DNA from 3 places in the Paenibacillus sp. JT31N11 genome. Region 3 is predicted to be linked to each of the others. Evidence: a T-box and tRNA genes for the amino acid it is inferred to sense, from the RefSeq annotation. Region 3 holds a T-box; the other regions hold tRNA genes.
The links. The T-box of region 3 lies ahead of leuS (leucine--tRNA ligase). A T-box ahead of a tRNA ligase gene usually reads a tRNA of that ligase, here a tRNA-Leu.
Positions count from the first base shown of each region.

Region 1 (7,761 bases), 190 kb from region 3:
TCGAAGGCCGGTATGGCAGCGCTGGTACCTGGATGTGCTTCTGCTGGGAGCGGCCGGATACGGCTGGTATTTGTTCAATGAACGGCAGATGATTACCTTCCAAAGCGGGATGACTACGGATCAATTGAATGTCCAGCCGTTCCTGTTCTTTGTTCCGGCGCTGGCGATCTTCGCGATGGGGCTTTTCTTCCTGCGCGTGTTCCCGTGGCTGCTGAAGCTCTTTAATTGGCTTGGCCGGAAGCTGCTGCCGGTGCCGCTTTATTTGACACTTACTCAGCTCTCTCGTTCGTCGAAAGGTTATTATCCGCTTATGATTCTGCTTATATTGACGCTTGGCCTGGGCGTATACAATGCCTCGGCAGCCCGGACAATTGACCTGAACTCTACGGAGCGAACGCTCTACAAGTTTGGAACAGACGTCATTATGCAGACAGTCTGGGAAGGAAAGGCCGAAGTGATCGATACCGGAGGCCAAAATGGCGGCGGCGGCGGCCAAAACGGCGGCAGCGGTCAAGGCGGCGGCCAGGGCAGCGGTGGAGCAGGAGGCGGTGGAGGAGCTGGAGGAGGCGGCGGCCAGGGCGGTGGTTCCACGGTTCCGACGCGAATCAATTATTCGGAGCCGCCTTTCGAAATTTTCCGCAAGCTTGACGGTGTGGAAGCAGCGGCCCGCGTGCTGCAGACCAAAGGTAATGTAGTCATCTCCGGACGCTCCATCGGCCAAGGGACATTGATGGGAATCGATAATGTCGATTTCTCCAAGGTTGCCTGGTTCCGGGATGATTTGTTCCAGACGCATCCTTTCAATTATTTGAACTATCTGGGCATGTATGAGCAGGCAGCAATTATTCCCTCCGGTGTTGCGGAGAAATATCAGCTGAAGCTTGGGGATGTCGTTTCGGTCGGCTTGCAGGAAGGGATGATCGATTTTGTCGTTGTCGGCATTGTGCCTTACTGGCCTGCACAATACCCGGATCAATCGCCTTTTGTCATTGCCAATCTGGATTATATCTATGATCAGGTTCCGATTATTCCTTATGATGTATGGCTGAAGATGAAGCCTGGAGCGCTTACGGGGCCGATTATGAAGAAGCTGGAGAGTCAGGGGATTGAACTCGCGGGCGTTCAGGATGTCCGCATCGAGCTGGCGGCTCAAGCCAAGCATCCGACCAGGGGCGGCGTCTTCGGTATTCTGAGTCTGGGTTTTCTGGTCTCGATCATCGTTTCGCTTACCGGTTATGTACTCTATTGGTTCTTTAATCTATCAGGCAGAATCGTACAGTTTGGCGTTCTTCGAGCTATGGGCTTGTCGCGCAGGCAGTTGACAGGCATGCTCCTGCTGGAGCAGATTTTTACAGCCGGCTTGTCGATCGGCCTCGGCATACTGATTGGAAAGATTGCGAGTTTGCTCTTCCTGCCCTTTCTGCAGACATCGGAAAATGTCACGAATTCGGTTCCGCCGTTCCGGGTGGTTTTCGATTCGAAGGATACGACGCAATTATATATTGTCGTAGGTGCCATGATGCTTCTGGGAGCGGCGCTGCTGCTGGTGCATATCCGCAGATTGCGTGTGCATCAGGCGGTGAAGATGGGAGAGGAGCGTTAATACCAACATGATTACATGCGAAGGCCTTGTCAAAATTTATAAAACCGAAGATCTCGAAGTTGTTGCTCTTCAAGGACTGAATCTGAACGTCCGCGAGGGCGAGATGATGGCGATCATCGGCAACAGCGGCAGCGGGAAATCCACCCTGCTTAACATTCTGGGAGGGCTTGACCGGCCCTCTGCCGGTTCCGTCACAGTCGGTCCCTGGGATTTGCTCAAGATAACCGATGAGCAGCTCGTTTCTTACAAAAGGGATACCGTGGGCTTTATCTGGCAGAACAACGCGCGCAATCTGCTGCCTTATTTAACGGCCCTGGAGAATGTGGAGATGCCGATGATGCTGTCATCCAAGCTGGACCGTCCTTATGCCAAGCAGCTGCTGGAATGGGTGGGTCTGAAGGAGCGGATGCACAATAAGCTCCATCAGCTTTCAGGCGGGGAGCAGCAGCGCGTAGCCATAGCGATCTCATTGTCCAATCATCCGAAGATGCTGCTGGCCGATGAGCCGACCGGCTCGGTCGATTCACGGACCTCGGACATGATTATGGATATCTTTCGAAAATTAAATCGTGAAATCGGGATTACGATCGTGATTGTAACCCATGATCTGTCGCTGGCAGGCAAGGTGGACCGTGTCGTGGCGATTCGCGACGGGCTGACCAGTACGGAATTTATTAAACGCAATCCCAACATAGATGCAGATGGCAATATCAGCCTGTCGCAGCAGGGCATAGGCGAGGTTCATGAGGAGTATGTGGTGGTCGACCGGGTTGGCCGGCTCCAAATACCCAAAAATTATTTAACGGCTTTAAAGATTACCGATAAAGCGTCGATGGAATTCGATGGCGAGCGCATTATTATTTCGCCGCCAAAATCATTGGAGGGATAACCGTAATGGAACTCAAGGTCAAACCTAAAGGAAAATCAGTCATCCGCAGAGCCTCTGCACTTGTATTGTCGCTCGCTCTTGTATCGACCGTGCTTGCTGCCTGCTCGAAGGGAGACAGCGGCAGCGATGCCGAGCGGCATGTTCTGCGAATTGGTTTCATGTACTCCAATTCGGATAATGAGCCTTATCTGCGCCAGCAATTTACGGACTCATATGAGCTGACACATCCCAATGTGGATATCGAAATCGCGGCGGCAATCAATTATGATGATCAGCGCTTTCAGCAGCCGGATGCGAACAACAAACAACCAGATCCGTACGAGAAGCTGAAGGAAATGCTCGTTGGCAGCAATCCGGTCGATGTTGTCGTTCTGGAATCCGCTTATCTGAAGCGTCTGGTACAGGATAATATGCTGAAACAGCTGGACCCGCTTATTCAGGAAAGCAAGTTCGATATCGAGGATTTCGTGCCTGCTGTCATCAATGGAATCAAAGATGCTGGCGATAACAACATCTACGCCTTGACGCCGACATTCAGCGCGTCTGCTCTTTACTTCAACAAGAAAATATTTACCGATGCCGGCGTTACACCGCCTACTGACAATATGCAGTGGCCGGATATAATGGCACTGGCGGAGAGAGTTGCCAAAGGAGAAGGCAAGACACGCACCTTCGGCTTCTCATTCAACCGTTGGAGCGGCGATGGCTTCTCTGATGCGCAGAACTATGCGGCACCGCTGCAGCTCATGATGTTTGACAAAAAAGGCGAGAAGATGACCGTTGATACGCCGCAGTGGAATAAAGTGTGGACCGACGTCGTCAATTTGTATAAGAAGAAAATTGTCCCTTCCCAGTCGGATATGAATTTTGATAATGGGATGGCGACCAGCAGTTCCAAACCAGTCTTTAACCCGTTCCAGGGCGATTTGTTCCTGAGTGGACGCGTAGCGATGACAATCGGCGGCTATGATTATGTGAATGAACTTGCAAAAGCCAAAGACTACTCGGCTACAAACAAAGATATCAAAGCGATCGATTGGGATGTCGTAACCGTTCCTACCTTTGCCGAAGCGCCAGGCGTTGGTGGAAGTATTTATCTGAGCAATCTGATGGCCATCAATGCGAAAGCGCAAAACAGCGAGGATGCCTGGGAATTCATTCAATTCAATAACAGCAAGGAATGGGCAAAGCTGAAATCCCGCAGCACGTATGAGATGGTGGCCCGCAAATCGTTCCTCAAGCCCAAGGATGGCATGAGCTATAATATCGGCGCTTTCTACGCGCTCAAGCCAGTACCGCCGCAGGACATTGAGCTGGATAAATTATACCGGGATAAACAGGGCCTTTATCAAGTGAACCAATTGGGCCAGCCTCTCTTCCAGGAGGTTGTCGACGGCAAGAAGTCGGTGGATGCCGCGCTCAAGGAATGGCAGACTAAAGGCGATTCATTTCTGCAAAAGCTTAAAACAGATCCAAATGCCATGCTTGACCCTGCTGCTGGCGGCGGGGGCGGCGGAAAAGTCATATATAACTCCGGAGGCTAACATCCCGTCACTGCCGCACAATCGTGCGGCAGTATTTTTTTGAAGTGTAAGAACGGTTATTTTTTTCTAAGGGAGGAAACTTAGCTTAGCCTCAACCGGACGGCGACTGCCGTTTCTTTTTGTCTGCTGAGGAAGACTTATTTTTTCCTTAAATGGACAACCTATTGGAAAAATGGTAATGGAGGTTGTCTTCATGCGATGGGTGTATTGGATCCGTTTGTATGAAACGAAGTTTCAGGCAGGATGTCTGGTAAGCCGAATGGAGAGTGACTGGTGGGTTTATGGCTATGAAAGTCCCCGGGAAATCGAGGTATTCCAGTCGCGGAAAGGGCGTTTCGGAGTCCGGTATGTCCCCTGAGAAAAAAATCTTGACTTAATATTGGAATGTGTTGTATATTATATCTTGTCGCCATTCAAATGACGTTGTTGTGAAAATGGTACTTTCGCGGGGTGGAGCAGCCCGGTAGCTCGTCGGGCTCATAACCCGAAGGCCGCAGGTTCAAATCCTGCCCCCGCAACCAACCTTTCGATTATTATCTTAAGGGCCCTTAGCTCAGTTGGTTAGAGCGGTCGGCTCATAACCGATTGGTCGGGGGTTCGAGTCCCTCAGGGCCCACCATCTCATACACGTCACTCATGCCGGGGTGGCGGAACTGGCAGACGCACAGGACTTAAAATCCTGCGGTGGGTGACCACCGTACGGGTTCGATTCCCGTCCTCGGCACCAGCTTTGTACTTATAGGATCCATACATACCGATAACGTTCGAAGGACGAGCAGTCGGAAAAGAAATCAGCATCTCATAGCCGTAATATCCTCGTCAGCAGATGAGTATAGCGGAGGGGTGCTTTTTTTAATTTCATTGAGGAGGAAATGAAGTTGGCTGTCATATTCAAAAATGATTGGGCTTCGATTCTGGATCAGGAGCTGGAGCAGCCCTACTACAAGGAACTCCGCTCTCATCTTGCGGAACAATATCGAAGACAAACCATCTATCCGGGCATGCATGATATTTTTAATGCGCTGCATTACACAGCGTACGAGAAGACAAGTGTGGTCATTCTGGGACAGGACCCCTACCATGGTCCAAACCAGGCACACGGTCTGAGCTTTTCCGTACAGCCGGGCGTCAAGACCCCGCCTTCCTTGCAAAATATTTTCAAAGAGCTGAAGGATGATTTGGGCTGTCCCATTCCTGACCATGGGCATCTCGTTTCATGGGCCAAACAAGGCGTGCTGCTGCTTAATAATGTGCTGACCGTGCAGGCGGGTGCTGCCGCATCGCATCAGGGCCTGGGCTGGGAACGGTTTACCGATGCCATTGTCCAGGCCTTGAACAAGCGGGAGACGCCTGTGGTGTTTATTTTATGGGGCAAGCATGCCCAGGAGAAGGCCTCGGCGATTGATTCGGACACGCACTGCATGATTTCATCGGCACACCCCAGTCCGTTTGCCGCGCACCGGGGCTTTTTTGGCAGCCGGCCCTTCTCGCGCACGAACCATTTCCTTCGCAGCATTGGCCGTTCGGAGATCGATTGGTGCGTGCCGTCGCTCGCCAAGCTGGAATCCGCCGCGGATGAGGAGTAAAATATGGCGTTTGCAGAATCGAAGAAACGGGTGTCGAAGCTGCTTAATCCCGCATCAGGCTATCTGACGGGTTATTCGTATACACTGAACCCGTATGTTGGCTGCTCCTTCGGCTGTTCCTATTGTTATGTCAGGCGTATGCCGGTTGCCATGTTTCGCGATGAGCCATGGGGCGAGTGGGTGGATCCCAAGCCATTTGAAGACGAGGATTTCCGCAAGGAATGGAGCAGATCCTTGAAGAAAGGGCCAGTAACGGTCTTCATGTCCTCGGCAACGGACCCTTATCAACCGGCAGAATATACATCAATGCGGACGAGGCTCGTGCTGGAGGTTATGGCGGAGAAGCCGCCTGAATTTGTACTTGTGCAGACCAGGAGTCCGCTTGTAGTGCGGGATATGGACTTGCTCAAGCGTCTGGGCAGTCATGTCCGCGTCAGTATGACGGTTGAGACGGACCGGGAGGATATCCGCAAGCAGCTGACTCCCAAAGCGCCTCCACTCGCCGCCAGATGGAGCGCAATCCGCGAATTGAGGAATAATGGCATACCGGTTCAAGCCGCCGTGTCACCGCTTCTGCCGTGCTCAGAGCATTTTGCCGCAAAGCTCTCTGAAGCCGTGGAACGAGTTGTCGTCGATGATTTCTTCCGCGGCGACGGCAGCAAGGGCAAACGGTCCGCACAGCTTGGGATGCGGGAGCATTATCGCCTGCTTGGACTGGAACACCTCTATGAGGAGGAAACAGCGGACCGTTTTGTTGGAGAGCTGGGCAAACTGATGAAGCCGGGGGCGGTTTATTTTGGCTATGAAGGATTTAAGCCATAGTGAGGCGTGAGTAGCTTGCGAAAGACCAATAAAAAAAGAAGCTCCCCGATGACTTTACGAAAAGTCTTGGGAAGCTTCTTTTTCTCTGCCGGACGATTACTGCGGGCTGACACTATCGCCTGGGTCCAATTGTGACGAGTCACCGTGCATGATACCGGTCGAGGAACCAACACTGCCGTCTGATCCTCCTGCGGAACCTGGTGAGTCAGCAAGCGTGGGAGTGTAGGCTGACGAGACATAGGTCACCGATTTTACTTCTGTGATTACCTGAGGATAGACCTGATCGCCTTCTGGATAGGTTGCCTCGACTTGAACGACAGCCTTGTCGCCGTCAAAGGAGATGGAGCTGATTTTGAGTCCGTAGCCGGGGTTTGGAGCCATGGCAGAGACCGTGACTTCATTCACTTTGTCATTCACGGCGACCGTGCTGATTATCACATCGCTAAGCGGTGAAGGTGTGGGCTCCTCAACGGGCGGTACCGTGTTGTTTGCCTGTTCTTCTACGAATTGGATGGAGTTATACAGCCAGCCGGCAGCTTCGCCGCGGGTAATCGCTTTTTGCGGATAGAAATTTTGTTTGCTGTCGAGCTGGACAATTTTGGCGATCAGCAGTCTTTGAATATTGCTCATATAGTCTTTATTGATATCCGCCTCGTCATTAATCATCGCGTAAATATCAATAAACGCATAATCGCCTGTTTTCATAATTCCCTGGAACAAATGGTAAGCGAACTGTTCGCGTGTCATGACAGCATTGGGATCGACATCCTTAGGAAGATTAATGCCGTTAAATTGTGCAATGATGAATGCATCTTCATACCATGAGCCGTCTTTTGCTTTGGAATAATAATCACTGGCTTTAGGTGCTTTGACGAAGCGGATCGTGTCGATGTTCAGATCCAGGCCTTTGACAATAAGCGAAACGCCTTCCGCATAGGTCAAATTATTTCCCGGTTTGAATAAACCGTCTTTACCTCCGGAGAGAATGCCTTTGCTTTGCAAATCGGCAATCTTGGACTCATTCGGATCATTTTTCGTGTCGGAGAATGCCCATACGGATTGAGTTGCGGCAAACAGCAGCAGGACGACAACGGACAGCATAACCAGACTTCTTTTCATGGTTTATCACCTCAGGGTTTATTTGGTATTTATCTTGTCTGTATCCCAATAGACGGACTGAAACGGCCGAATGTTGCGCCTGAAATATTCACCAGTTGTTTTATTCATATATTTATCGATGAACCGGACTGTTTTGTGCTATGATTAGAGAGTTGAGTATAAGAGCTTTTCTCTTCAGGAACCCATATGATCAACCAG
Region 1 covers NZ_JBWDNQ010000002.1:553,982-561,742, reverse strand. Annotated here, with positions in the region: gene AC0YNV_RS10775 (ABC transporter permease) at 1-1,603, shown strand, start outside; gene AC0YNV_RS10770 (ABC transporter ATP-binding protein) at 1,611-2,492, shown strand; gene AC0YNV_RS10765 (ABC transporter substrate-binding protein) at 2,498-4,036, shown strand; gene AC0YNV_RS10760 (hypothetical protein) at 4,230-4,394, shown strand; tRNA gene AC0YNV_RS10755 (tRNA-Met) at 4,481-4,557, shown strand; tRNA gene AC0YNV_RS10750 (tRNA-Ile) at 4,579-4,655, shown strand; tRNA gene AC0YNV_RS10745 (tRNA-Leu) at 4,675-4,763, shown strand; gene AC0YNV_RS10740 (uracil-DNA glycosylase) at 4,915-5,622, shown strand; gene AC0YNV_RS10735 (SPL family radical SAM protein) at 5,626-6,444, shown strand; gene AC0YNV_RS10730 (S-layer homology domain-containing protein) at 6,541-7,563, opposite strand.
Region 1: it encodes a tRNA-Leu, which carries the amino acid that the T-box ahead of leuS (leucine--tRNA ligase) is inferred to sense. The anticodon was not compared.

Region 2 (7,761 bases), on a different contig from region 3:
GAAGGATAAGAAGAAATTGATCATGGCCAGCGGCGATTATCCGGCCGTCTTTCTCTCCGGCGATTTCACGCAAGCCGAGCAGATCGACTACGGCAAGCAGGGCATCCTGATGCCCCTGAACGATTTGATTGAGAAATACGGAAATGAGATCAAGAAGGCGTTCGAGGAGGATGCGGACTTGAAGGCAGCCATCACAGCCCCGGATGGAAATATCTACGCCCTGCCTCATATTAACGACTGCTTCCACTGCTGGTATGCCCAAAAATTATGGATCAACAAGAGTTGGCTCGACAAACTGAGTCTTGAAATGCCAACGACGACCGATGAATATTTCGAGGTATTAAAGGCCTTCAAGGAAAAGGATCCGAACGGCAACGGTAAGCAGGACGAAATACCGTTATCCGGCTCGTTTAATTCCTGGCATGGCATTCCATCCAACTTCCTGATGAACTCTTTCATCTATGATAATGATGAGGATTTCTTCTTCATAAAGGATGGCAAAGTCCAATTAGCCGCGAATCAGCCGGAATGGCGGCAGGGACTGGAGTATGTGAATAAACTATTCAGCGAAGGTCTGATCGATAAGGAAGCTTTCACGCAAAATATCGACCAGATGGCGCAGGTAGGCAATAAACAAGGCGACAACGTGAGCGGCAGCGTCACGGCCGGACATATCGGCATGTATTTCAGCCTGGCAGAAGGACAAGACCGTCATAAAGAATATGTATCCGTCCCTCCTCTGAAGGGGCCGGGCGGCATCGCTTATGCGGGATATTACAAGGCATACGGCAACGGCCAGTTCGCCATTACGAACAAGGCTTCGGAGAAGGAGGCCATTGCAGCCATCAAACTGGCGGATTACCTGTACTCCGAAGAGCATGCGATTACCAATGAATATGGATTGGAAGGAACGTACTGGGAGGCAGCCAAGGAAGGCCAGAAGGATGTGCACGGCAACCAGGCCAAGTACAGCCTTAAGCCGGAATACTGGAATATCGGGACGACATTGAACGATATCTGGGATCAAATGGGCATCACCAGAAGGACGCGTGAAATCCGTGAATCATGGGCCATCCCGGAAGATCCGTTCTCCCAGGTAGGCTATGAGTATCGCCTGTATCTCGAGACAGCGAACAACTACGAGAACAAGCAGCCGGAGGAAACGTTTCCGCTGACCATCTTCATGGAGTCTGACGATGCGAAGGAAGCGATTCAGCAGCGCACGCAAATCAATGATTACGTGCGCTCGAATATGGCTCAATTCATAACGGGCGCCAGAAAATTGAACGACTCCGAATGGGACAGCTATGTGAAGGGCTTTGACGGCCTGAATCTGACCCGTTATCTTGAAATCTATCAGCATGCGTATGACAGCAAGAAATGACGGGATTGCCTGTGTGCAGGAAGAAGCAGGGGTAGCTGATATCAGCCTCCTGCTTCTTCGCTTTTGAACACCATTAATCCAGATCATGTATCGGACCAATCATCATTAGGCCAATGCCAATCCGTAACAAACACACAATCGCCATGGGGCAGGCATGCATATCCTACAGAGTACCCAATACACAAGGAGGTGCTTCAGAATGTCTGGTTTAGTTGGCGGTGTTGGCTATGGCGGATTTGGCGCAGGAATTGGATTCATACTCGTGCTCTTTATTTTGTTGGTCATTATCACCCGCGGTTGCGGATTCGGCTACTAATTAAAGCTTCGGAACGTTAACCTCCGATCACGTTCCTGACTAGCAAATAATCCCGGAACAGGCCCGCACTGCGGGCCTTTTTTCCATTTTCTCTCGTCTTCCAATTGGCATGTTTAATGTAACAGCAACTTCCTTGCCTGTCACATACAAGATGACCTTGTCGCCTGCCCGTACCTATTGGAGAGTGATAACATATAATCACGAGGGATTTGAAAGACTCGATTGGGTGCGGCTCGGCAGAAGCTTCCAATCAGGCTGTCAGGGAAAAACAATCGTTTAATGAACTGTACTCTAATGTGATCAAGAATTTCCATGCAACGAATCGCTTAGCATACGTTCTTTTCGTGAGGTCCGGCCTTTCTAGGTACATCTTTACTACGACAAAATGATCGAGTCAGATAGTCACATAGTCTAAACTGCCCTTGACAGTACTAGGTAATATCTGTAAGTTCTATTAAGATACAAAGTGTATCAAATAATTGTCGGAGGAGGACGGTGAATGGAAACAAATGATTTACATGCTGTCTAAAAGGCTTATTTTTTTACATAGGGTAGTTAAATAATAACGAGGGAGAGATTGAAATGGGAGCTGTACTGTTCATCGAAACATGGAGGAGAAAAAAAGCTTTTCGCGACCAACTATATCGAAGGAGCCTCATTCGGAAAGTTTACAAGTGTGGATGTGGAAGTGCTGGATGATGATGGAATACCGTATGGTCCCGGGAAGCTGACATTTGAAAGGATTTTAGCAGGCGAGCTTACGTTGCAAGAATCTGCAGGTTATGCCAGCCTAATCGTCCAGCGCAAGGGAGGAACACGAGGAAAAGTGACCGTTAATTATAAAACGTCAGGTTATGGGACGCATAGCGCCCAGGCAAATGTTGATTATAAACCCGTAAGTGGCACATTTGTATTTGAGGATGGAGAGTCATGGAAGAGAATTGACATACCAATTATCGACAATGACCGATATGATGGCGATAGACTTTTTGTTTTGACGCTGAGCGGGCTGACGGGCGGCGCAGCCTTTGGATCCAGTCAACTTACAATATCGATACAGAACGACGATCCGAAAACGAACGGGATTTCTTTTGCCACCAACACGCTAGAATTTAATGAGGATGATGGCTATGCTTTTGTGGACGTCCTGCGGGATCACCCCAAAGGGGGCGTAATAGTCAAATATATCTTTCGTAGCGAAAGTACAGGAATTATTTACGGAGATACAAAATTTGTGGGGGATGAAACAAAAAAAACAATTCGGGTTCCGATTACCGATGATCAAATTCCTAAAAGAGATGAAACCATTTACGCCGATTTCCCATCTTATGACGCCATTGATAGTCATGAATTCGCCTATATCTCTTCCCCCGACGCTGTATCGATCCACATCAACGACAACGATTCCGTTCACTTTGAGTTTAAATCCACAATGAACTATGCCATCGAAGAGTCCGGGATCGCAATGGTCTCCGTTATCCGCAGCGGTTCCGTCAAAGGACGGATCAGCGTCAATTATACCACCGCTCCCGTCTCCGCAACGGATGGAAGCAGCCCAGGTTCCGGCAGCGATTATATTAAAACAAGGGGACAGTTGATTTTTGGTGACGGAGAAACGGTGAAAAATATTCAAGTTCCGCTCGTGGACGACTCACTTGTTGAGTATAACGAGAAGTTCCGGCTCTATTTTGAACCTGACTGGTTAAACGAGAATAGAACGGCAGGTACGTTCACCGAAGTCGTCATATTTGATAAAGATCGAAATGAGTCTTAATTGCCCTAACGGATACTATACCTTAATACTGGAAGGGCTGCCGCTTGGGCAGCCCTTCATTGAGCTAACGCGCACGATAGCAATACCTATAACCATGAACATTATGCAACATTCCTGTATCGTTTCCTCAATAAATATGATGATTTCACGATACACCAGATTTATAATCCTCAATTAGACGCCACACTTAATCTCTTGCTTGATGAAGAATCACGAATCACTATCTATTACGAGAATGAGAAATACCAAATTAGACTGTAATGAAATGCCACTGCACTTCGATGAACAGGTACCGCCATATAAACAAACTTCACACAATAAAAAAAAATAAAAACCCCTTATGTATCAAGGGATTCAAGGATTTTAAGGTTGGTGCGGTCGGCGGGATTTGAACCCGCACGCCTTGTGAGCGCCACCCCCTCAAGATGGTGTGTCTGCCGTTCCACCACGACCGCGGAGTGATATGCAATTGTGTAACATATCAGATAAAATGGTGAGCCATGAAGGACTCGAACCTTCGACACCCTGATTAAAAGTCAGGTGCTCTACCAACTGAGCTAATGGCTCCAATGGTGACCCGTAGGGGAATCGAACCCCTGTTACCTCCGTGAAAGGGAGGTGTCTTAACCGCTTGACCAACGGGCCATAAAATGTTGCTCAGATGTGCCTCTTTCAGACGACAAGAATTAGTATAACCAATTTCAATTCCGCTTGCAAGTACTTTTTTTAAAGAATTTACAACTGACTTTCAGCCGATTTCGCCTTGAGGCAAACAAAAAGGACCGGCTTACGGCCCATGCTTGTCTTCATAAAATATGGCGGAGAGAGAGGGATTCGAACCCTCGCACCACTTGCGCAGTCTAACCCCTTAGCAGAGGGTCCCCTTGAGCCACTTGGGTATCTCTCCAGAAAAGAAATGGCTCCCCGAACAGGACTCGAACCTGTGACAACTCGATTAACAGTCGAGTGCTCTACCAACTGAGCTATCAGGGAAAGTGTTTTTGGTGACAAGAAATAATGTATCATGATTCAATTTTGAAGTCAAGCATAAAAATTAATAAATTCCCCCTGCATTTTCCACAGGCATATTTCCGGGGGTCCACTTTCCTTTTCCGCAAATATTCCATGCCGCAGCTGCGGCAGATCAGCTTGTACCGGTACGGCTCCACCCGCTTGTCCGCACGGCTGGGAAGCGACTTGCAGTATCGGGTCCCCCCAACCTTCACCAGCAGCTGCTTGAAGTCGGCGTCCCGGTGCTTGTACCCCCGCTTCAGCAAATGCAGATGGTAGTGGCACAGCTCATGCTTGATTATTTTCTCCGTCTCTTCCGTCCCGTAGTTCTCCAATTGATGCGGACTGATTTCGATATGGTGGGTCTTGGTGAAGTACCTCCCGCCGGTCGATGTCAGACGCGGATTGAACGTTGCCTTGTGCCGGAACGGAAGCTGAAAATACTGGAGGGAGATTTTCTCGACCCATGCTTGAAGTATATGATCTTCCATCACTCTTCTCCTTCAACATTTATTGCATATTCATACTTGAATTTTAAAGGACGAATACGCTACACTGTCAAGTAGTATTCACCTGCTGCATTCGAGGGGAGAGCATAATTCAATGGCACAGATGCGTTATATTATAATGAAAAATGGACAAGATGTCTCGTTTGTGGAAATGCCGCAATCGCATGCCTACCAGCTCAGCGCGCTAAATCTGCGCCTGCACAAGGAAATCGACAAGCTGACCGCCAGCAATGTTCCCGCCTTGCCGCTGGCAATTGCCGAGTGCGATGAATTGGAGCTTCACGATCAATCGCTCGCCGTGCATTCCGGCCTGGACTATATAAATGCTTTGGAGAGCGATTTTTCCTCCATCCAGGAAAAGTCCTACCCCCTGATCTCCCTCCTCACGGAAATACGCGCTCTGCAGGCACAGCTGGAGCAGTGGTATGAGGAGGAAGCTGACGTCTAACCTCCCGTATTCATGCAGTTTGGATTGGACCTGCACGGATAATCGCCTACCCCCATATGCTAGTTACTACAACAAGTGACGGCTTTGGAAGGAGGGCGAATGACTGTGCCGCAATGGTTATGCAACCAATTGATGCGTGCTTTCGTGAAGAAGGACAGACGGCAGATCCGTCTGCTTAACGATTGCTGGTATTTCTACCGGACCAAGCAGCAGCCGGATGACAATACGGCAAACGATATGGCGACAGATGTATAGCATTATTGTGAAGAAAGCGGCCGGGTATATGCAAGCAGCAGCCATGCTCTAGAACAGGATGAAACAGCTTTCGTAGCCACTGTTATCCATGAAAAAAGGGTGTTATCTTCCGGCAGTGACTCGTGACTGCTTGAAGATAACACCCTTTCTATTGCCGCCTTGAGCTAGTCCGGCTTGCGCATGGTCAGGCTTACGCGGCCTTTTTTCTGATCAACGCCGATGACCCACACGGTGACCGTATCGCCAACGGATACGACATCCATGGGATGCTTCACGAATTTGTGGCTAAGCTGCGAAATATGGACGAGCCCGTCGTTCTTGATCCCGATATCGACGAAGGCTCCAAAGTCGATAACATTCCGAACGGTTCCGTGCAGTTCCATTCCCGGATGCAAATCCTCGATGCTCAGAACGTCAGTATGGAAAATCGGAGCGGGAAGCTCTTCCCTTGGGTCTCTTCCGGGTCTCAGGAGGCTGTCTACAATGTCTCTGAGCGTCGGAACGCCTACTCCCAGGGTTTGAGCAACCCCCTCAGTCTCAATCGCCTTTAAAGACGCTTTAAACGCGTCGGAGCCCAAATCCTCAAGCTTCAGACCAAGCGTCCGGCATAATTTGTCGACAACCGCGTAAGATTCGGGATGAATCGGGGTACGGTCAAGCAGATTGGCGCCCTCGGGCACCCGGATAAAGCCGATGCATTGCTCGTAGGTTTTGGCTCCCAGCCGCGGAACGCTCTGCAGTGTCTTGCGGTCGCTGAATTTTCCTTTTTCCTCGCGGAATTTGACGATATTCTTCGCTGTAGTGGCATTGATCCCGGCCACGTAGGACAGCAGCGAAGGCGAGGCGGTGTTCACATCGACGCCGACATGGTTGACCGCGGATTCCACCACGCCCCCGAGCGTCTCCTCGAGCCGCTTCTGGCTCACATCATGCTGATACTGCCCGACGCCGATGGCCTTGGGCTCAATTTTCACAAGCTCGGCCAGCGGGTCCTGAAGACGTCTGGCAATCGACACCGCGCTGCGCTCCGCCACATCAAGATCCGGAAACTCGGAAGCAGCCAGCTTGGACGCCGAATATACGCTTGCGCCCGCTTCATTGACGATTATGTATTTCAACTCCAGTTCCTTGTCTCTGCCGGCTTCCTTGCGCTTGCCGATCAGTCCCGCTATGAACTGCTCCGTCTCGCGGGAAGCCGTCCCGTTGCCGATGACGATAAGCTCGACTTTGTAGGTATCGATCAATCCCCCGATCAGCTTCTCCGCTTCCGCTACCTTGTTGTGCGGGGCGGTCGGATAGGCAACGGCCACTTCGAGCAGCTTGCCGGTCTCATCCACAACCGCAAGCTTGCAGCCTGTCCGGAAAGCAGGGTCGACGCCAAGCACGACATTTCCCCGTACAGGAGGCTGCAGCAGCAAATTGCGCAGATTGGTGGAGAAAATCTGGATCGCATGCTCCTCCGCCTTCTCCGTTAATTCGCCTCGGACTTCACGCTCGATCGATGGCGCAATCAGCCTTTTATAAGCATCCTGAATCGTTTGCAGAAGCAAACCGCCAATTGCAGGAATTGTCCCGCCGCGGATGGTTTGACGGTCGATATAATCAATAATCCTCTCCGCCGGCACGTCCAGCGACACGCGCAGCACATCCTCGCGCTCCGCCCGGTTGATGGCAAGTGTCCGATGCGGAGGAAGCCGCTTCAAGGGCTCCTGGTAGGCATAATACATTTCATAAACCGTCTCCTGCGAAGTATCCTTCGCTTCCGTACGCACTACACCGTTGTCAAAAGTGAACCTGCGCACCCATGCACGGATTTTGGCATCGTCGGCAAGCTGCTCCGCGATAATATCCATCGCTCCCTGAAGAGCCTCCTCCGGGGTCGATACGCCCTTCTCGGCATTAACATAGCGCTCAGCTTCGCGGCTTGGATCCCCCTGGCGCGGCTGTGACAGCAGCCAGACGGCAAGCGGCTCGAGTCCGCGCTCCTTGGCGACGCTTGCGCGGGTCTTGCGCTTTTGCCGGTACGGCCGGTACAAATCCTCGATCTCCTGCAGCTTGACGGAC
Region 2 covers NZ_JBWDNQ010000003.1:271,789-279,549, reverse strand. Annotated here, with positions in the region: gene AC0YNV_RS13845 (type 2 periplasmic-binding domain-containing protein) at 1-1,384, shown strand, start outside; gene AC0YNV_RS13840 (YjcZ family sporulation protein) at 1,584-1,700, shown strand; gene AC0YNV_RS13835 (Calx-beta domain-containing protein) at 2,278-3,474, shown strand; tRNA gene AC0YNV_RS13830 (tRNA-Leu) at 3,845-3,929, opposite strand; tRNA gene AC0YNV_RS13825 (tRNA-Lys) at 3,966-4,041, opposite strand; tRNA gene AC0YNV_RS13820 (tRNA-Glu) at 4,045-4,119, opposite strand; tRNA gene AC0YNV_RS13815 (tRNA-Ser) at 4,291-4,381, opposite strand; tRNA gene AC0YNV_RS13810 (tRNA-Asn) at 4,392-4,467, opposite strand; gene AC0YNV_RS13805 (SprT family protein) at 4,497-4,976, opposite strand; gene AC0YNV_RS13800 (hydrolase/acyltransferase) at 5,089-5,442, shown strand; gene cmpA (cortex morphogenetic protein CmpA) at 5,548-5,697, shown strand; gene AC0YNV_RS13790 (Tex family protein) at 5,862-7,761, opposite strand, start outside.
Region 2: it encodes a tRNA-Leu, which carries the amino acid that the T-box ahead of leuS (leucine--tRNA ligase) is inferred to sense. The anticodon was not compared.

Region 3 (7,761 bases):
TTTGCCGGCATCCGCCCCGCCTTTAATACCGAAGGTAAGGATCGCCCCTTGACCTTTGGGCATATATTTCTGGCCAAGGTCATAGGAGACATGGCTCGGCAGCCCCGGATAGTTGACCCATTCCACCGCATCGTGAGCTTCGAGGAATTGAGCTACAGCCAAAGCGTTGGCGCTGTGCCGTTCCATCCGCAGATGCAGCGTCTCCAGCCCCTGCAGCAGCAGGAACGAGTTGAACGGCGAAATGGCAGCTCCCATATCGCGAAGCAGCTGGACGCGCATTTTAATAATATATGCAATTGGCCCTACGGCATCCGTATAGATGACGCCATGGTAGCTGGGGTCCGGTTCGGTCAAGCCGGGGAATTTTCCGCTTGCCTTCCAGTCGAAGGTACCGCCATCCACGACGACGCCGCCGATGGACGTCCCGTGACCTCCGATAAACTTGGTCGCGGAATGGACCACAATATCTGCGCCATGCTCAAGGGGACGACACAAGAACGGGCTTGGAAACGTGTTGTCGACAATGAACGGAATACCATGCTTGTGAGCAATGGCAGCGACCGCTTCAAGATCAATAATATCACCTTTCGGATTGCCAATGCTCTCCGCAAAAAGGGCTTTTGTATTGTCGGTAATCGCGGCCTCGAAATTGTTCGGATCCTGCGGATCGACAAAATTGACCTTGATGCCCAGCTTGGGAAGCGTAGTTGAAAACAGATTATAAGTCCCGCCGTACAAGCTGGTCGCGGAAACGATTTCATCTCCTGAGCCGGCTATGTTCAGAATTGCATATGTAATAGCCGCCGAACCCGATGCGACAGCTAGAGCGGCCGGCCCGCCTTCCAGAGCGGCAATACGCTTCTCAAACACATCGCTTGTCGGATTCATAATGCGGGTGTAGATATTGCCGAATTCCTTGAGCGCAAACAAGTCTGCAGCATGATCGGTATCGCGGAACCCATAAGACGTTGTTTGATAAATCGGTACTGCCCGCGACATGGTCGCAGGATCGATTTCCTGGCCTCCGTGGACGGATAGCGTTTCCAATGAAAGCTTGCGTTGTTCGGACATGTAAGAATCCTCCTCGCCGGAATTGAGCAGCAACGGCTCTGGCCGCTGCTTTTCCCATTGTCGCACAATCAAGGCGCAACAACAATGGAAGGTTTCATTTTTTCCAGTAGTTTGGGACCGATTCCTTTGACCCGGAGCAAATCGTCAACTGAGCGAAACGGACCATTCTTCTCCCTGTCCGCAACGATCGTTCCCGCCTTGGCTTCCCCGATGCCGGGCAGCTCATCCAGTTCCTGCGCCGTAGCAAAATTAATGTTGATTTTGCCCTCTTCGGTCAGGCCGACTCCCCGAGGTTCGATAGCCTTCTCACCTCCTGCCGCCTGCTTCGCGTCTGTCTCTTTCCCCGAGTCTGAGGGTATATCTTCCGAGCCGGCACCGGTTCCTTCCTTGGCCTTGCTTACGCCTGAGATCTTGGTGTCCTCCGCGACATCCGTGGAGCTTGCGGCTCCCTCCTCTTCCGCATCTATTGAAGCTGGAACCGTCATCCCGCCGCTTTGCCGGTCCGCGCCAGGAGCGTCGTTCTTTATCTTATCCTTCGCAGCAGGTCCTGGCTCATTGTCCGCCGGATTCAACACTTCTTTCACCTGGCTGTTCATAGCCACCCAGCCTGGCGGCTCGCTGGAATCCGACTGATAGAGCGCAGCGACCAGCAGCAGGGCCCCCAGGAGAAGCAGGGCGGCCATCATAAATTTTCGATTCCAGTCGGATCTTCTTTTTTCAGAGTACATATTGTAGATGTCACCTCTGTCCTTTATTTATCCGGCGATAATGTCTAAAACTTTGCCGTACTTTTGGTTATGTTGGCCTTGCCCCCTTGCATAGGGTAGTAAGAGCAAAGTGCCAAGGAGGGGTTACGATGAATGTTGGATTTATCGGAATCGGAAGTATGGGAAGCTTGCTCATCGATTCGTTTATCGGTTCGGGCGCGCTTGAACCGTCACAAATTACCGCCAGCAACCGTACCTTCGCCAAAGCGGAAAAGCTTGCCGTCCGGCACCTTGGCCTGCGCGCTGTCCCCCTTAACCGCGATGCCGTCATCGGACAGGATCTGATATTTTTGTGCATCAAGCCGCTAGAATATAAACGGGTCATCGAGGAGATTCGCGGGATTCTGTCGGAAGACCAGATTGTTATCTCGATTACCAGCCCTGTCCTGATTGAGCAGCTGGAAAATTCTCTCCCCTGCAAGATAGCGAAAGTCATTCCCAGCATAACGAATTATGTATGCTGCGGCGCAACCTTATGCATGTACGGCGATAGACTGAATGAAGCGGATAAAGCCCGCCTGAACAACCTTTTCTCCATGATCAGCGCGCCTCTGGCCATTGATGAGAAGCATACGCGGATCGTCTCGGATATTTCCAGCTGCGGTCCGGCCTTCATGGCCTTTGTCCTGCAGAGCTTCATCAACGCGGCGGTTGAAGAAACCGGAATCCCCCGGGAAGAGGCGGAGATTGTGGCAAGCGCGATGCTCTATGGCACCGGCCAGCTGCTCACCGAAGGAGGCATGTCGCCAGAAACCCTTCAGGCAAGAGTAGCCGTTCCCGGCGGCATAACCGCCCAGGCGCTTGCCCTGCTGAGCCGCGAGCTTGACGGTGTATTCAATGCCGTCATCCGGACGACACATGCCAAATACGAGGAAGATCTGGAGCGGGTCGCTCTCTCCTTATACGGCAAAGAGGTGAATGGCCCATAACGCATGCTTTGCGTTAATAAGCCATTCACCTCTTTTTACCAGGCAGCTTTGCTTACCTTGACTGATCCTTAATTGGCTACGATGTTGACAAGCTTGCCTTTGACGGCAATTACTTTGCGGATCGTTTTGCCCTCAAGCGCCTCAGCCACTTTAACGGATTGCTTGGCGATGCTCTCCATCTCGGATTCCTCCGTATCGGCCACTATCGAGAGACGATCGAGGATTTTTCCGTTGACCTGTACGACAATTTCCACCTCTTGATCAATCGTCCAGGACTCATCATAGGCTGGCCAAGCCACATAAGTGACCGAACCGGTATGACCCAGCTTTGACCACAGCTCTTCGGCGATATGCGGCGCGAGCGGAGACAGCATCTGAACAAAATGCTCGACTGCTTCCCGGGGGAGCGATTCTGCCTTGTACGCCTCATTGACGAATATCATCAGTTGACTGATCGCCGTATTGAAGCGCAGATGCTCGTAATCGTCCGTTACCTTCTTGATCGTGCGATGCCAGGTGCGCTTGAACGCATCCGACGTTTTTGCATCCGATATTTTCGCATGAAGAGCGCCGTCTTCCCCGATCGCCATACGCCATACGCGGCTGAGGAAACGATACATCCCTTCCACACCGTTGGTATTCCATGGCTTCGTAGCTTCAAGCGGTCCCATGAACATCTCATACATCCGCAGCGTATCTGCCCCGAACTCATTGACAATATCATCAGGATTGATGACATTGCCCCGCGATTTGCTCATCTTCTCATTATTCATGCCAAGAATCATGCCTTGATTGACCAGCTTATGGAACGGCTCCTTCGTATCCACAATACCCAGATCGTACAGCACCTTATGCCAAAAGCGCGCATAAAGCAGATGAAGCACGGCATGCTCCGCGCCGCCGATATACAGATCCACCGGCAGCCACTGCGCCTGCTTCTCCTTGGAACAAAGCTCATTCTGGTTGTGAGGATCAATAAACCGCAGATAATACCAGCAGCTGCCTGCCCATTGCGGCATCGTATTGGTTTCCCGGCGCGCCTTCATCCCCGTTTCCGGATCAATCGTCTCCACCCATTCGGTTACATTCGCCAAAGGCGATTCGCCCGTCCCGGAAGGCTTGATCTGATCGATTTCCGGCAGCAGCAACGGCAGCTGATCATCCGGAACCGGCTTCATCGTGCCATCCTCCAGATGAAGAATCGGAATCGGCTCCCCCCAATAACGCTGGCGGCTGAACAGCCAGTCGCGAAGGCGGTAGGTGATTTTGCCTTTGCCCTTGCCGTTCTCCTCCAGCTTGCGGATCATCAGGGCGATAGCCTCTTCGTTGTTCAATCCGTTCAAATATTGCGAATTCACATGGGGACCGTCTCCGGCGTAGGCTTCCCCGGTGATCGTCCCGCCCTGAACAACCTCCACTATAGGCAGATCAAACTGCTTGGCGAATTCCCAATCGCGTTGATCATGGCCCGGTACTGCCATAATGGCCCCGGTGCCGTATCCAGCAAGAACGTAATCGGCGATCCAGATCGGTGTTTTGGCTCCGCTCACCGGATTGATGGCATAGGCTCCTGTAAATACGCCCGTTTTGTCCTTGGCCAAATCTGTGCGTTCCAGATCGCTTTTGCGCGCGGCCGACTCCTGGTAAGCTTCCACGGCAGCCTTCTGCTTCGCAGTCGTAATTTGAGCGACAAGCTCGTGCTCCGGCGCCAGCACGCAGTATGTTGCGCCAAAAAGCGTATCGGGCCTTGTCGTAAACACGACCAGCGATTCCTCATAGCCATCGATGGCAAAGGTCACTTCTGCTCCCTTTGATTTGCCGATCCAGTTGCGCTGCATGTCCTTGATGCTTTCGGTCCAGTCCAGTTCCTCCAGATCCTCAAGCAGCCTCTCCGCATATTCCGTGATCTTCAGCACCCATTGGCGCATCGGCTTGCGGATGACGGGATGATTGCCCCGTTCGCTCAGGCCGTTGATGACTTCTTCGTTCGCAAGCACTGTGCCCAGCGCAGGACACCAGTTAACAGGAACCTCCGCCACATAAGCGAGTCCCTTGTTAAACAGCTGAATGAATATCCACTGCGTCCATTTGTAATAATCGGGATCGGTGGTGCTGAATTCGCGGTCCCAATCATACGAGAAGCCAAGCGACTTGATTTGTCTGCGGAAATTATTGATATTCTTGACCGTAATTTCCCGAGGATGCTCCCCCGTATCCAGAGCATGCTGCTCCGCAGGCAGTCCGAACGCGTCCCAGCCCATCGGGTGGAGGACATTATAGCCCTTCATCCGTTTGTAGCGGGAGACGATATCGGTAGCCGTGTACCCTTCGGGATGGCCTACATGCAGCCCTGAGCCGGATGGATACGGAAACATATCGAGCGCGTAAAATTTCGGTTTTCCCTGATCCTCAGTCGTTTGAAAAGTCTTGTGCTCATCCCAATACATCTGCCATTTCGGCTCAATGACCAGTGGGTTATAGCCTTGCTGCTCTGGACGTTCCTGTGACATTACCATTGCCTCCCGGTTTCATTTGCTTATTCGCATATTTTTCATAAAAAAACCTCCCGCCCCCAGCGTAAACGCTAGGGACGAGAGGATTATCTCCCGTGGTACCACCCTAGTTAACAACAGGCATGCTTTGCCGCTGCTCACTCGAACCCTTAACGCGGGCGGGACGGCACGCTTAGACAGGCCATAAGCTAATATGCCTGCTTGCACGTGCGGCTCCAAGGCGAGTTCATAACCCCTCTGGTCCGGCTTGCACCAACCGCCGGCTCTCTGAATCCAGTTCAAGGAAACTACTGCTCCTTATCGACGCCAAACCTAAAATGATTAGTTCGATTATAAAGAAGCACCCCCACGCATGTCAAGAGCACATCTGGATAAGTCTTCATTTTACCGCAGCGAAGAAGAGCCGCTCAGAACGGTCATCGGGCGCAGCCAGCCTAAAGTCCGCGAACGATTCCACCCTGCCAAACCCCGCTCTCGCCAGCGCCTCCAGAATCCACTTCGGCTGATAAGCCCGCTGGACATGAATCTCTTCAAAACGGTTGTAATGGGACGGCCGCTCATCCGACTCACGAACAAAAATCGTCAGATGATGCTCGATTTCCACCCGTTCGCTGTCCAGATCGCTCGTCCAGATGTAGGCGATATCCCGGTCATCAAGCACGAAGGGCTGCTCATCCGCGTAACGCTGCAGAGTCCTGGGCGGATGCACATCGAAAAGAAAGACGCCGCCGGGCTTAAGTCCTTCATAGGTGGCACGGAAGGCGGCTTCCACATAATCCATTTCCGTCAAATAATTGATGCAGTCGCAAAAGGAGATAACGGCATCAACCTGCTCCGGCAGCTCCCAGCTGCACATATCCTGCTGCAGCCAGCGGATGGCGCCAGCAGAGGACCGAATCGCCTGCTGCGGACTTTCGTCCCATTTGCTCCGCCCGATGCTGAGCATGTCAGCCGAGAGATCGATACCGAATACCTGAAAACCGGAGCGAGCGAGCGGAATCGCCAGACTCCCCGTGCCGCAGCCCAGATCGACGACGGTTTGCGGGATGCCGTAGCGGTCCCAGCACTCCCTTGCAAACCGCAGCCAATCGGAATAGGGCATGTCCTCCATGAGACGGTCGTAAACGGTGGCAAACTGCCGGTAAGCACGCATCGCTTCTCTCCTCTATTCTTCTTCTGCAGGCTGCTTTTCCTGTACCAGGGTCGTCCAGCTTCCGTCCTGCACAACAAGCCCTTCCCTCATGAGCTTGCCAATCGCCCGCTTGAAAGCCGACTTGCTTATATTAAACTTCTGTTTAATGATATCAGCCGATGTTTCGTCCGAATACGGCATGGCGCCGTCAGGCCGCTCCCGCAGAAAGGCAAGGATGCGTTCCGAATCCTCCAGCCTGCCCACTTCCTTGCGGGGAGTCATCGACAAATTGACCCGTCCGTCTTCACGGATGAACGTCACTCTGGCCCGGACACGCTCGCCCAGCCGCAGCAGCTTGGTCCGCTCCTCTGCAGGAATGAAGCCCATAACGCCAAAACCGACAACACCGCCGTCAATAAGTACAAAAGAACCAATCTTCAGCGTCTTGGTGACAAAGCCTTCCACCCATGTATTGCGCCAGGACTCCGGTGCGGAAAAAGCAAGCTCGGCAAGCTCTTCTTCAAAAGCCACTTTTGCCACGAGACGGCCGATTTTGTCATGGGCCAGGATCACATGCACTTCATCGCCGCGCTGGGGGCGCAGCTCCTTGAGCTCCGGCTGCTCGGACATTGGAAGCAGCAGCTGCCGCCCGAGTCCCATCTCCAGAAAAGCGCCGATACGCGGATGGATATCCGCAACCGCCAGACGGGCGACCTTGCCAAGCGTAATGAACGGCTGCTTCATCGTTGCCGCGATCCGGTCATCGGTATCATAAAATATGAAGGCTTCAACTTCATCGTCCACTTTCGGACGGTGACCGACAAGCTCGGTATAGTGAAGCAGCACTTCCGATTCTCCATCGCTCAAAAAATAGCCGTAGGGCGACACTTCGCGCGCCACCCTGAACTTCTGGATTGTACCGGCTATTAAACTCATGCAAACTCCACAACTTTCGCGTCGGACCACAGCCGCTCAATATTGTAATATTCACGTTCTTCCCGGTGGAAAACATGGACAACGACATCTCCGAGATCGATGAGCACCCACCGTCCCGAGTCCATGCCCTCAATTCCGCGCAAACGCGCGCCATTGGACTCCGCCTGCTTGCGTATTTCCGTTGTAATCGCCTGTACCTGCGTATCCGAATTACCGTGGCAGATCACAAAATAATCGGCCACAAGCGAAATGTTCTGCAAATTGAGAGCGACGATCTGATGCGCTTTTTTCTCCTCGGCCGCTGCTACTACGAGCTGCAGAAGTTTCTCTGGTTTTATGGTCATTGCTCAGCCTCCCTGGCTTTTAATAGTAAATCGTTGCGTGCTGCTATGGTGAGCGGGTAAATCCGCTTC
Region 3 covers NZ_JBWDNQ010000002.1:739,758-747,518, forward strand. Annotated here, with positions in the region: gene AC0YNV_RS11505 (homocysteine synthase) at 1-1,071, opposite strand, end outside; gene AC0YNV_RS11510 (ComEA family DNA-binding protein) at 1,140-1,799, opposite strand; gene comER (late competence protein ComER) at 1,928-2,767, shown strand; gene leuS (leucine--tRNA ligase) at 2,836-5,277, opposite strand; T-box leader at 5,351-5,593, opposite strand; gene AC0YNV_RS11525 (class I SAM-dependent DNA methyltransferase) at 5,660-6,433, opposite strand; gene AC0YNV_RS11530 (CvfB family protein) at 6,446-7,348, opposite strand; gene rsfS (ribosome silencing factor) at 7,345-7,692, opposite strand; gene yqeK (bis(5'-nucleosyl)-tetraphosphatase (symmetrical) YqeK) at 7,689-7,761, opposite strand, start outside.